Regions from separate parts of the Neorhizobium sp. USDA 3394 genome, predicted to be linked through region 1. Evidence: predicted binding sites of a transcription regulator. Region 1 holds the regulator's gene; each other region holds the start of a gene.
The links. Region 1 encodes LexA, which represses DNA repair genes until DNA is damaged. Its sites were predicted from a motif close to TGTTCNNNNTGTGTTCNG; they were not measured.

Region 1 (4,280 bases):
CAGCGCATCCGCCATCATGAAGGCGTGGTCGCGGCTTTCCATCTGGCAGGGGCCGGCGATCAGCGACAGCTTTGCATCCTGCGCGAAAACCACCTTGCCGTCTCCTTCGCCGACGGAGACGCGTGGATTGGCGGTAACTTCCATGAACCTATTCCTCGAAGCCGAACAAAACACCCTGGCCGGGCGCCGCCGAGACGAGAACACGGCCCTCCCGGCGGACGAATGCGACGTCATTAGCAGCAAGGGTGATCTCTGTCACGGCAAGATCGGCCGTCTTGAAGATGATCGCCCGGCCGCGCAGGCCTTCGGCGCCCGGCGTCGACGGAAGGGCGAATTCCGCTTCGAGTTCGTGATCCTGCAGGATGCGAATGCGGGCATTGGCCGCGGCAAGCTCGAGCGATGCAGGCTCCGGCTTGGCCTTTGTCATCAGCACCTGCTCGGCCAGGGCTGAGAAATCGGAGGGCGCCGATGCCGACAGAATGATCTCGCCCAGCCCCAAGACCGCATTGGAATGGCGCTCCAGTTCGCCGCGATCGGCCGGCAGAGGGTTGATGCGCTGGCAGGAAAACATCAGGAAGTCGGGTGCCCGGTCATCTGCCGCAAAAGCCAGCCGGAAGCTCGCCTCGGTTTCGGAGCCGTCGGGCAAGGTCATCCCGCGGGAAAATTCCAGCACGTCGCCTGCCGAGACGCCACGCATTTTGAAACGCGCGTGATCGGCCATCGCGTCGCCCGTGGCGACAACGAGCCCCGAGAAGCCCTGCCTGTCGCGTGCCCCGCGGAAGGCCAGATCGCGTGCGGTAAAAACGTTGCCGCGCTTGGCGGCAGCGCTCGCATGGCGGCGATTGGCAAGGGCCAGCGGCTCCAGATAGCTGCCATCCGAGAAGAACACACAAGCATTGGCTGTGCCGAAAGGATGAAAAGCGTCGGGCGCAACTGTAAAACCGAGCTTCGTGAGCCGGGAACGCGCAGCGGTAAGTCCCGCCACCGGCAGCACGAGATGATCGATCGGTCTTGCGTTCACGCGAGGGCCCCCGGGATTGGAATCGCATAGCTACTTTGGCAGCGGGCTCGCGCCGCGCAAGTGGTGAGACACGAGATATCTGGCACGCATCTATGAAGAAAAAATCATCATACTTCACGAAAATTTAGGGACTTGCGGAACACATATGGAACATATAGTGTCTGTTCTGGATTTGTTTCCGACTCTGAGGGTGCCAAAAGATGCTCACGCGCAAACAACAGGAATTGCTTCTGTTCATTCACGAACGCATGAAGGAATCCGGCGTCCCGCCGTCATTCGACGAAATGAAGGACGCTCTCGACCTCGCATCCAAGTCCGGCATCCACCGCCTGATCACGGCACTTGAGGAACGCGGCTTCATCCGCCGCCTGCCGAACCGGGCCCGGGCGCTCGAAGTCATCAAGCTGCCGGAAGCCTATTCGCCGAGCATGCAGCCGCGGCGCGGTTTTTCGCCAAGCGTCATCGAGGGCAGCCTCGGCAAACCGCAGCCGGTCGCGGCGCCTCAGAAACCCGCCGCCAACGACGACTCTTCGAACGCCACGACCGTTCCGGTCATGGGCCGCATCGCCGCCGGCGTGCCGATCTCGGCGATCCAGAACAACACGCATGACATCGCGGTGCCAGCCGAGATGATCGGTTCAGGCGAACATTATGCGCTCGAGGTCAAGGGCGATTCGATGATCGAGGCCGGCATCCTGGACGGCGACACCGTGATCATCCGCAACAGCAATACGGCCAATCCGGGCGATATCGTTGTGGCGCTGGTGGACGACGAGGAAGCGACGCTGAAGCGCTTCCGCCGCCGCGGCGCATCGATCGCCCTCGAGGCCGCCAACCCCGCCTACGAAACCCGCATCTTCGGGCCGGACCGGGTGAAAATCCAGGGCAAGCTCGTCGGTCTCATCCGCCGTTATCATTGATCATCCGCCGGAGCGGTTCCGGCAACGATCTGTCGAACGCCTGGCTTCGCCAATCATAGTGGCGGTGCCTGCTCCAGGGACGGTCTGCGCCCGCCATGGCCGCACGGGCCTGCCAGCGCCGAATGTCGGTCGCGCCGTTGAGGAAAATCTCCAGGGCGCCCGCCTTGCGAAGCGTGGCACCATTGATCATCAGGGCGCCGGACCGGCATTGGTCGAAGCGGGCACGCGGCGCAATGACAAGATTGGCGGCATCGCAGGCGGCGCCTGCATAACGGCTATCCTCGACAGCGATGACGATGCCCTTGCCGGTGCCTGCCGCACACCAGGCGGTCGGCTCACAGGTGAAGCGGCCGGCAGGCGCCTGTTTTATACTCGATTTTGCCGTTTCGAGTTCCTGCGGTGTCAGTTCGCGGCGCCCGTTGGTTTTCTCGCCGGGAGGCTTGTCGTCGGGTGGCCTCTCGTCGGGAGGCTTGTCCCTGGGTGGCGACATTTCGGGCTTGGTGGGATCGCCGAGCAGAAGTGCCCTCTTCCATTGGTCGTAGACAAAGTCGGGCGGGCGGGCGCGATTGGTGGCGACCCCTTCTCCATCGACAAGTGCGACCATCGTCCCGTCTTCCGAGATCAGGATGTCCGGGAGGGGCATCGACCGCTCCTGCCAGGAAAGCAGCAGAGCGGTCGCCATCAGCGGTAGGCCTATCAGTCTCAGTCTCGTCCTCAGCAGCGTCAGCAGCAGAAACCCTGCCGTCGCGACGGCCAGGAACCAGGGATGCTGCCGCCCTGTGCCGACATCGCCGCCCCAGGCCGCGATGTGTTTGGCAATGGCGATCACCCACTCCAGGCCGAGGCCCATGAGCTTCATGAAGGGAGCATCGAGGCCGAACGGCATCAGCAGCATGCCGGCCAGCCCCGCCGGCATGACCACGAAGGAGATGATCGGCATGGCGGCGAGGTTGGCGGCAAGGCCGTAGGTGGCGATACGGTGGAAATGCTCGACCGAGAACATCGCCGTCGAGATGCCGCCGATCAGCGAGGTCACGAAGACGCCGGCCGCGAAATTCCAGGACGCCAACAGCGGCGTCACCACAGGGTGACGGAATGGCAGAGGTTCGGGATCACGGCGTTCCGCCCTGTGTTTCCAGAGCGCGTAGCCGGCGACCAGGGCAGCGGTGGCGGCAAACGACATCTGGAAGCTCGGTCCCAGTATTTCCGAGGGCGACATGGCGATGATGACCAAAGCGGACAGCGCGACATTGCGCAGGCTGATCGACGGGCGATCGAAAAGCACGGCGACCAGCATGATCGCCATCATGATATAGGCCCGCTCGGCGGAAACGCCGAAACCGGAGATCAGGTAGTAGGCCGTCGCCATCATCAGCGCGCCGAATGCGGCGATCTTCTTGACCGGATAGGCCTGGGCGAAGCCCGTGAAGACGGAAAGCACGGTGCGCACGCCGACAAAGAAGATGCCGGCGGCCAGCGCCATGTTCAGCCCGGAAATGGCGACGATATGGGCGAGGCCCGACAGGCGCAGCGCCTCGGTGGTGTCTTCGGAAATCGCCCGGCGCTCGTCCGTGACGATCGCCGCGGCAAAGGCGCCGGGATCTCCGGGCACGGTCTCCCGGATACGGGTTGCGATTGCGCTGCGCAGATCGAAAAGCCCGGTTTCGACCTGCCCAACCCAGCTCCGGTCCGATTGGACGGCAGCCTGCTTTTTCGGCCGTCCATAGAAAAATCCAACCGCACCGATGCCATCGAAATAAGAGGAAAAGGCAAAATCGTTGAGGCCTGGCAGGGCGGGTCCCGACGGGGGCGAAATGCGGGCGCGGCCGCTGATCGTCTCGCCGGTCCGGGCGGGTTCATGGCGGGACCTTGCCAGCAGAGATACACGCTGCGGTGGGCGCCTGACTTGCGGATTGTCGGTCCGCTCGATGCGGACGATGTAACGCCAGTTGCCCCGGGCATCGACCTCCCTGCGCTCGACCACGCCGGCGAGCTCGGTCGTCACCGGCGTATCGAGAATCACGGTGGACCGCCTCCAGGTCTCGAACTGCGCCAGCATCATGCCTGCGAGGAAGAGCGTGAGAGCGAGCGGCAAGAGGTGCGTGGCACCGGACCGGTAGCGCGAGACGGCCACAAACATCGCGCAGGCGCAAAAGAGGAGGAAATACGGCCAGAAAGCCGGGGTCTGCGGCAGAGCAAACCAGCAGGCGGCCCCTGCCCCGACGACAACGGGCAGAAAAAGGAAGCCGTGGCCATGGGCCACTTCCTCCTCCAGCATGACCGGGAGGCGGCGCCGCAGCCGGTCAAGGCGTCGGCTCGTCGAGCGGCGAAAGGAGCCG
Region 2 (4,280 bases), 330 kb from region 1:
GTCATGTTCATGATCCTGACCCTGATCGTGCTGGTGGCGGCGCTCAACATCATCTCCGGCCTGATCATGCTGGTGAAGGACAAGGGCAGCGATATCGCCATCCTGCGCACCATGGGCGCCGGTGCGGGTGCGATCATGCGCATCTTCTTCATGACCGGGGCGGCGATCGGCCTGGTCGGGACCTTCGCAGGCGTCCTGCTCGGCGTGGTCGTCTGTCTGAACGTCGAATCGATCCGCCAGTTCTTTTCCTGGATATCGGGCACCATCCTCTTCGATCCGCAGCTCTATTTCCTCAGCCAGTTGCCGGCGGAGATGAGCTTTGGCGAAACCTTCTCGGTGGTCATGATGGCGCTCGTCCTCTCCTTCATCGCCACCATCTTCCCGGCATGGCGGGCCTCCCGGCTCGATCCTGTCCAGGCCCTTCGATACGAATAGGACCGAAATCCTTCATGGCACCCAAAACCGTCTTGCAGCTCTCGGGCGTCGAACGTCACTACGGCCAGGGCGAGACCACGCTTTCGATCCTCAAGGGGGCTGATTTCGACCTGAAGACCGGCGAGATCGTCGCGTTGGTCGCTCCGTCGGGCACCGGCAAGTCGACGCTTCTGCATCTCGCCGGCCTGCTCGAACATCCCGATGCCGGCGAGGTCTTTCTTGCCGGGCAGGCCTGCAACGGGCTTCCCGATGCGGAACGCACCGCGATGCGCCGCAACAAGATCGGTTTCGTCTACCAGTTCCACCATCTCCTGCCGGAGTTTTCCGCCGTCGAGAACATCATGATGCCGCAGCTGATCGCCGGCCTTACCAAGGCCGAGGCGAGGGAGCGGGCAAGCCAGCTTCTGGACTATATGCGCATCGGCCACCGCGCCGAGCACCGTCCCTCGGAACTGTCCGGTGGCGAGCAGCAGCGCGTGGCGATCGCCCGTGCCGTCGCCAACGCCCCGCGCGTGCTCCTCGCCGACGAACCGACCGGCAATCTCGACCCGAAGACCGCATCCTATGTCTTCGACGCGCTGGAAGCCCTGGTGCGCCAGTCGGGCCTCGCGGCCCTGATCGCCACCCACAACCACGACCTCGCCAGCCGCATGGACCGCCGCGTGACGATCGAAGGCGGCAGAGTCGTCGAGATGTGAAGAGGCGTATATGCGTGCGTCTGGATCCTCTCCCGGACACGACGCCTGATAAAAGGGGTGTCCCCGTGCGACCGCACGGCGACTGGATCCTCGGGTCAAGCCCGAGGATGACGCCGCTGGGTGGGATGTTGTGCCCTCTCCTCCGTCATCCTCGGGCTTGACCCGAGGATCCACCCTCCACGCGCCACCCTCTCCGGGCACATTCGGCACGTCGCTGCCAGCCCTATCAAACACTTAGCCTTTCTCTCATCCCCGCCCCCGCAACCCATGCCTACAATCCCCCCGTTCCGTCGCGGATACACCGGCAGGCGTGCCGGCGAGACGGGACCGGCGCCGGGTGGCAGGAAACGACGTAAGTCCTTTCATCCGGGGTTCGCGGAAAATGGTCTCCCTCCGGCGACACGGGGAGAGACGGAGGCAAACGGACCGAGCCTTCGTCTCTTGAAGCCCGAAACAGCGCGCCGGGCGTGCCTGTGCGGCACACAGGGTGGCAAACCGGATGGTTTCGCCGGGCTTTGACAAGTCCGACCGATCCTATCGGAGAAACCGGCGGAGACCTGTGGAAGCCTTGCCGATAACTCGGTTCGGACGGGCGCCACGGGTCAGACGAACATCGTCCGGGAAGGCCACGGCAGAGGGGCCGAAGTCGCGGGCATAAACAGCCGAACGGGGCGCTGAGAGGTGTCACCTATTACTTATCTTACGAGGCAGCTTTCAGCGCCCCGTCCGAACATGCTCATGCCCGGACTGGTCATTCCAGGTCCGGATCCCTCGGCATGCGTTCAACCGGGCAGATCCCCGGATTAACGCCTTGTTTACCAGGTGAGGGAGGATATCGAGGCATGTTTGTTTCCGGTCTGTTCTTTTATTGACTCTCAAACAAAATGAGAACAAATTAAAAACATAAGAGAACACGGGAGACGACGATGACTGACCTGCTTCGTGACATTGCCGCATTCGCTTCCATCGCCACCTTCGTGGCCAGCCTCTCCATGATCATGATGGCCATGTGATCTGGACCCTCGGCCGAAAGGCGTTGAGGGAGGAATTCCGAACTGGACTCTCAAGCCCCTGCGCCGGACAATAGCCTGATTCATGAGATGGTTCCCGCTTCATCAAACGGGTAAGGCGCAGATATGGCAGATACAGTGGACGTAAAATCGGGATCGGAAAAGCTGGGGACCACCCCTCAATTCGTTCACCTTCGCGTCCATTCGGCCTATTCGCTTCTGGAAGGCGCCCTGCCGCTCAAGAAGATCCTCTCGAAGGCCATCGCGGACAATCAGCCTGCGATCGCGATAACCGACACCAACAATCTGTTCGTAGCCCTGGAATTCGCCCAGAAGGCGATCGGCGACGGCCTGCAGCCGATCATCGGCTGCCAGATGTCGATCGATATGGAAGACCAGTCGGACGAGCGGCGCAACAGCCACCAGCAGCTCGCCAAGTTGCCGGCGATCGTTGTGCTGGCTGCCAATGCCGTCGGCTACGAACGGCTCGTCGACCTCATCAGCCGCGCCTATCTCGGCGGCGAGGGGCACCAGTCGACCCATATCTGCCGTTCCTGGCTGGAAGAGGGCGGTACCGAGGGGCTGATCGCGCTGACCGGCGCCGGCAGCGGGCCGGTCGACGCGGTCCTGAAGGAAGGCAATGCCACGCTTGCCGAAGCAAGGCTGCTGAAACTCAAGGAGATCTTCGGCGATCGGCTTTATGTCGAATTGCAGCGCCATGGCGCCTACGACCGGCGCCACGAGCACAAGATCGTCACGCTCGCCTACGATCACGACCTGCCGCTGGTCGCGACCAACGAGGCCTTCTTTCCCACCAAGGCCGATTACGATGCCCATGACGCGCTGATGGCGGTTGCCCACAACGCGATCGTCTCGGACGACACCCGCTTCCGCCTGACGCCCGATCATTATCTGAAGAGCCGCGCCGAGATGGCGAAGCTGTTCGCCGACCTTCCTGAGGCGCTCGAAAACACGGTCGAGATCGCGCGGCGCTGCTCCTTCGTGCTGAAGACCCGCAATCCGATCCTGCCGCGCTTCACCGGTGCCACCGACGATCCGGCGGAAGCCGAGCGTGCCGAGGCCGAAGAGCTGCGCCGCCAGTCCGTCGAAGGGCTCGAAGAGCGAATCGCGACGCTCGGCATGACGCGCGGTTATTCCGAGCAGGATTATCGGGATCGGCTGGATTTCGAACTCAGCGTCATCGAGAAGATGAAGTTCCCGGGCTACTTCCTGATCGTTGCCGACTTCATCAAGTGGGCCAAGCAGCAAGGCATCCCGGTCGGCCCGGGCCGTGGCTCGGGTGCGGGCTCGCTGGTCGCCTATGCGCTGACCATTACCGACGTCGATCCGCTGCGCTTCTCGCTTCTGTTCGAGCGCTTCCTCAATCCCGACCGCGTCTCGATGCCGGACTTCGACATCGACTTCTGCCAGGACCGCCGCGAAGAGGTGATCCGCTACGTGCAGCAGAAATACGGCCGCGAGCAGGTGGCGCAGATCATCACCTTCGGTTCGCTGCAGGCGCGCGCCGCGTTGCGCGACGTCGGACGCGTGCTCGAAATGCCCTATGGCCAGGTCGACAAAATCTGCAAGCTGGTGCCGAACAACCCGGCCAACCCGACGCCGCTCTCGAAGGCGATCGAGGAGGATCCGAAATTCCAGGAGGAGGCCGACAAGGAGCCGGTCGTCGCCCGCCTCCTCGATATCGCCCAGAAGATCGAAGGCCTTTATCGCCACGCCTCGACCCACGCCGCCGGCATCGTCATCGGCGACCGTCCGCTGTCGAAGCTCGTGCCGATGTATCGCGACCCGCGCTCGGACATGCCGGTCACCCAGTTCAACATGAAATGGGTGGAGCAGGCGGGCCTGGTGAAGTTCGACTTCCTCGGCCTGAAGACGCTGACCGTGCTGAAGACCGCCGTCGATTTCTGCCGCAAGCGCGGCATCGAGATCGATCTCGCCAAGATCCCGCTCGACGACACCAGGACCTACGAAATGCTATCGCGCGGCGAGACGGTCGGCGTGTTCCAGGTGGAAAGTGCCGGCATGCGCAAGGCACTGATCGGCATGCGGCCGGACTGCATCGAGGACATCATCGCGCTGGTGGCGCTTTATCGTCCGGGCCCGATGGAGAACATTC
Region 3 (4,280 bases), on a different contig from region 1:
GCGCAGCTGGACGGCGCATGCGTCATCGGCCTCGTCGGGGATCAGGACGGCGAGCAGACCCTCCGCATAAAGAGCCACATCCGTCAGATCGAGGATGCACTTGGCTTTGCCGCCCCGCTCCTTGCCGAGTGACAGCAGCCGGCAAAGCCTCGAATAGGCCGCCCGGTCCGTCGGATATACCAGCATCGACATGCCGTCTGTCAGATCGAGCCTGCAGCCAACCACCAGCCGGACCCCGGTTTCCTTGGCCGCCTCCCAGGCCCGCACGATGCCGGCAAGGCTGTTGCGATCAACAATGCCAAGCGCCTCGATACCGAGTGCCTTGGCCGTGGCAAACAGCTCATCGCAACCTGACGCACCACGCAGGAAAGAAAAATGACTGGTGACCTGGAGCTCGGCGTAGCGCATCAGCCATAGATCCCGTGCAGAAACCATTTGGCCGTTCCGGTCGCGGGATCCACACCGTCGCCGGAACGATAGACCCAGAAGCGATTGCCGTCCTCGTCCTCGACCGAATAATAATCCCTGACAGCTTCCATCTCGGATGAACGAACCCACCACTCGCCGAATACACGTTCCGGCCCGTCACCACGCTTGATGCGCCGGCGCTTGCCGCGCCAGGTCATGGATGCCGGCGGATGGTCGGGTGTGAGCGCAATCACCTCGATCCGTTCCGGGCGCGCCAGCATGCGGCTCGGCCGCGGCCAGCGGGTCGGCCAGGCCTGACCCAGCTTTTCGGAAATGGCGGAGACACGGCCGACATTGCGCTCGGGAACGTCGCTTTCGACCGGCGCCAGCCGGTACATGCGCTGGCCGCGATTTCCAAAACTGTCGAGCAGCGGCGTCACGTCGACGATGGTTTCTTCGACCAGCGAGGAGATCGACTGCTTCTCTTCAAACGGTTCGATCAGTGTCGCGGCAAGCGACAATTTTTCGATGCCGAACCCGGGATCGATTTTCTCGATGCTGGAACAGAGAAGCTTTGTCAGGTGCTGGACATCACGCACCGGCTTTGCCGTGCCGGCGCGAAGGGACTGCAATGTGTTGTCGACGCGGTAGATGATCAGATCGGCGCGGCGAACGCCCTGCCCGCGCGTTTCCAACGCCACGCAGAGTTCGACCACCAGCTTGCCGATATATTTGGCGATAGTCTCGGCAGCCCCGATCGGCTCGGAAAAGGATCTGATCACTTCGATCAGGTCCGCTGTGCGAATGGGGTCGATCGGTTCGACGACACGCCCGAACATTTGATCGAGCCGACGGCCGACCTCCGGCCCGAAGCGCAGTGTTAGAGGCGCCCGTGGCGTTGCGGAAAGCTCGCCGACGGTGCGAAACCCGAGTACCGCCAGGCCGCTGACGATGTCGGAAGGCAGGCGAAGGCTGGAAATCGGCAGGTTGACAACGGCCTTGGCCGTTTCTCCAACCGGCACGATGATTACCTGCCGCCGCATGGCGCGGGCAATGGCGTGGGCGCTGCCCCAGGTGTCGGCGATGGCGCCGCGGGCCTGAAGGCCGCGGCCTCTCAAAGCGTTGACAAGGCCAGTGAGCATCGCCAACTCGCCGCCGCGCAGATGGTCGGCGCCCTCGGTATCCATCACGATGCCATCGGGGCTGTCGATCGCCACCACCGGCGTATATTGGCGCAGCATCCACAGCGCCAGGCGCTCGACCGCCAAGGCATCACCGATGGGGTCGGCATCGACGAGATGCAGGCCGGATATCATCGCCTGGGATTTGGCGGCGGGCATGCCGATCCGCACCCCGGCTTTGTAGGCCGCAGCGTCGATCGCAGCCACGGTGCGTTTCGATCCGCTACGGGCAACGACCGCCACCGGTGTCTCAGCCAAAATTCCGGGATCCGCGCGTCTGATCCTGTCCGTCGACAGCGTTGGGAGAAAGACTGATACGACCCGTGGCATCGCAGGCACCTATTTCAAATTCCGCGGCTTCTCCCGCTCTTGCTCTGATCAGTTCCGCCAGCCAGCGCGCGCGCCCGATGCCCGGCACGGGAAGCGGTTCGGAAGGAAGAACGCTGATCCGCCACCGCGTCGTGGCAGCGGTGGGTTGACCAAAATCCGCAGCCTCGGTCGGGCGCCGCCATCGTCGAAGCGCAATTCCGATCGTTCCCGACGTTTCAGCCGCAAGCTGCAGCCGTCTGGAAGCCGTCATCGGCAGTCGCACCAGCTCGGCGACGACGGCGCCAAGCCCGCCAAAACGCAGGCCCTCCTCGAAATTCGTGAGCACGTCCTCTTCCCGGTCGGCTTCGACATAGATTACCCGGTCATGATGGAGGCCCGCCTGCGCCAATGCCGGCGCAAACAGATCCGGCCGTGTCAGGCACCAGAGGATGTCGCCCTTGGTGCGCGCGACAATGCCGGCGACAAACAGAGCGGCGGCCGCGCCATGCACCGCGTCGGCGCCACCACCGGCCACTTCGTGCAGTGCGCCGCGGGCCAACCCACCACCGGGTAGCTTGGCGTCGATCTCGGCAATACCAAACGACAGGACCTCGCCCTTGCGCGCAGCTCCGCCTTCAAGCCGCCGGATGCGGTCCTGAAGCTCGGAAATGACGGGGTTGGCGGCAGTGATTGGCATCGGTTTCCAACGTCAAGAGTGCATTTGCATCGTCAAAAAAAGGCTGCTATGTTCTGTTTTTGTTCTTTAAACAGTGATGAGTCAACGGGCAAGAATCGGGTGGACTGCAGCCAGCATCAAGAGACGGCTGTTGCTCAATCGATTCATCAAGCAGATTCAATTCGATGCGGAATGTGACGAAAAAATATCGTCGATGAGAAAATAGAGAGATGCCCGACCTGCTGACGCTCAGAGATTTCAAGGGACCGGTGATTACCGTCGAATGCAAACCGTGCGGTCAACAGGGCGAGCTTGATCGCAAGGCGCTGGTGAAACAGTTTGGCGCCAGCATGCGTTTTGTGGATCTGCGCCGTCGCCTGGCAATGGGTTGCGACAAGATGCACTGTTCTGACGGGCAGGATAGATGCGGGACGGGATTTCCGCGTTTGCTGGAGGCGGCCGTGGTTTTTGAGCCGCAAAAGCCCACGTGATCGCTGGAGCTTTCAAAACTTGATTGCGTTGCGAAAGGGTTGGAAACTTCGCCCTGACCCGCATTGGATAGGAGGACGGGTAGTGTGTAATCTCTATAACGTGACGACCACGCGCGACGCGGTTCTGCAATTTACAAAGGCGTTCCGGGATCGAGCCGGCTGGAATGAAGCCTCCTTCGATGTCTATCCAGGCTATCAGGCGCCGATTGTCCGCGTCGCCGAGGACGGGAGCCGAGAGATTGCCCGGGCGACCTGGGGAATGCCGTCGCCGCCTGCCTATGTGAAAAATTACGACCCGGGCGTCACCAATATCCGCAATGTGAGTTCGCCGCACTGGCGGCGCTGGCTCGGCCCAACCAGCCGTTGCGTCGTGCCGTTCACCTCTTTTGCCGAGCCTGACCCAGCCAGCAAAGTGGAAGGCGGGCGTGTGCCGAACGCCTGGTTTGCCGGCAACGAAGATCGGCCGCTGATGTTTTTCGCGGGCTTCTGGACGCCCTGGAAAGGCGTGCGAAAGGTCAGGGATGGCGAGCAGGAATACGAACTGTTCGGATTTCTGACGACCTCGCCCAACGAGATCGTCTCGCCGATTCATCAAAAGGCCATGCCCTCCATCCTGGCCACGCCTGAAGAAGTCGAGACCTGGCTGACAGCACCGTGGGATGAAGCCCGCCACCTACAGCGTCCGCTCCCGGGCAACATGCTGGTGATCGTGCCGCCACAGGCAAAACCGAAGCCTGACGAGGAAGGTCTGTTGCTTTGATCACCAGCACAGAGCCACGACCAGGGCAATCAAATGCCCGTTCACCAAATGCCGGCTTATCCTGTGGGAACTGACGTCATGGGGAGCGTGCAAACCGTGCGCAAGATCATCCATGTCGATATGGATGCCTTTTATGCCTCGGTCGAGCAGCGCGACAACCCGGAGCTACGCGGGCTACCATTGGCCGTCGGTGGATCGGCGGCACGCGGTGTGGTGGCAGCAGCGAGTTACGAGGCCAGAACCTTTGGCGTGCATTCCGCCATGCCGTCGGTGACCGCCAAGCGCAAATGTCCGGACTTGATCTTCGTGCCCCCGCGCTTCGACGTCTACAAGGCAGTATCGCATCAGATCCGCGAGATCTTCGCAGAATACACGCCACTGATCGAGCCGCTGTCCTTGGACGAAGCCTATCTCGATGTCACCGAAAACCTGAAGGGCATGGAGATCGCCACCGA

Region 2: dnaE (DNA polymerase III subunit alpha) is a predicted target of LexA. The motif match lies at 2,020-2,037, and genes of this name have one in related genera.
Region 3: ACZ9EJ_RS24305 (ImuA family protein) is a predicted target of LexA. The motif match lies at 2,645-2,662, and genes of this name have one in related genera.

Annotation. Positions count from the first base shown of each region.
Region 1 covers NZ_JBWCDU010000001.1:1,942,410-1,946,689, forward strand. Annotated here, with positions in the region: gene kdsA (3-deoxy-8-phosphooctulonate synthase) at 1-144, opposite strand, end outside; gene ACZ9EJ_RS09215 (VOC family protein) at 149-1,021, opposite strand; gene lexA (transcriptional repressor LexA) at 1,222-1,941, shown strand; gene ACZ9EJ_RS09225 (ComEC/Rec2 family competence protein) at 1,922-4,280, opposite strand, start outside.
Region 2 covers NZ_JBWCDU010000001.1:2,276,053-2,280,332, reverse strand. Annotated here, with positions in the region: gene ACZ9EJ_RS10970 (lipoprotein-releasing ABC transporter permease subunit) at 1-435, shown strand, start outside; gene ACZ9EJ_RS10965 (ABC transporter ATP-binding protein) at 450-1,133, shown strand; gene dnaE (DNA polymerase III subunit alpha) at 2,270-4,280, shown strand, end outside.
Region 3 covers NZ_JBWCDU010000002.1:578,514-582,793, reverse strand. Annotated here, with positions in the region: gene ACZ9EJ_RS24315 (error-prone DNA polymerase) at 1-408, opposite strand, end outside; gene ACZ9EJ_RS24310 (Y-family DNA polymerase) at 408-1,919, opposite strand; gene ACZ9EJ_RS24305 (ImuA family protein) at 1,840-2,595, opposite strand; gene ACZ9EJ_RS24300 (hypothetical protein) at 2,805-3,065, shown strand; gene ACZ9EJ_RS24295 (SOS response-associated peptidase) at 3,148-3,825, shown strand; gene dinB (DNA polymerase IV) at 3,904-4,280, shown strand, end outside.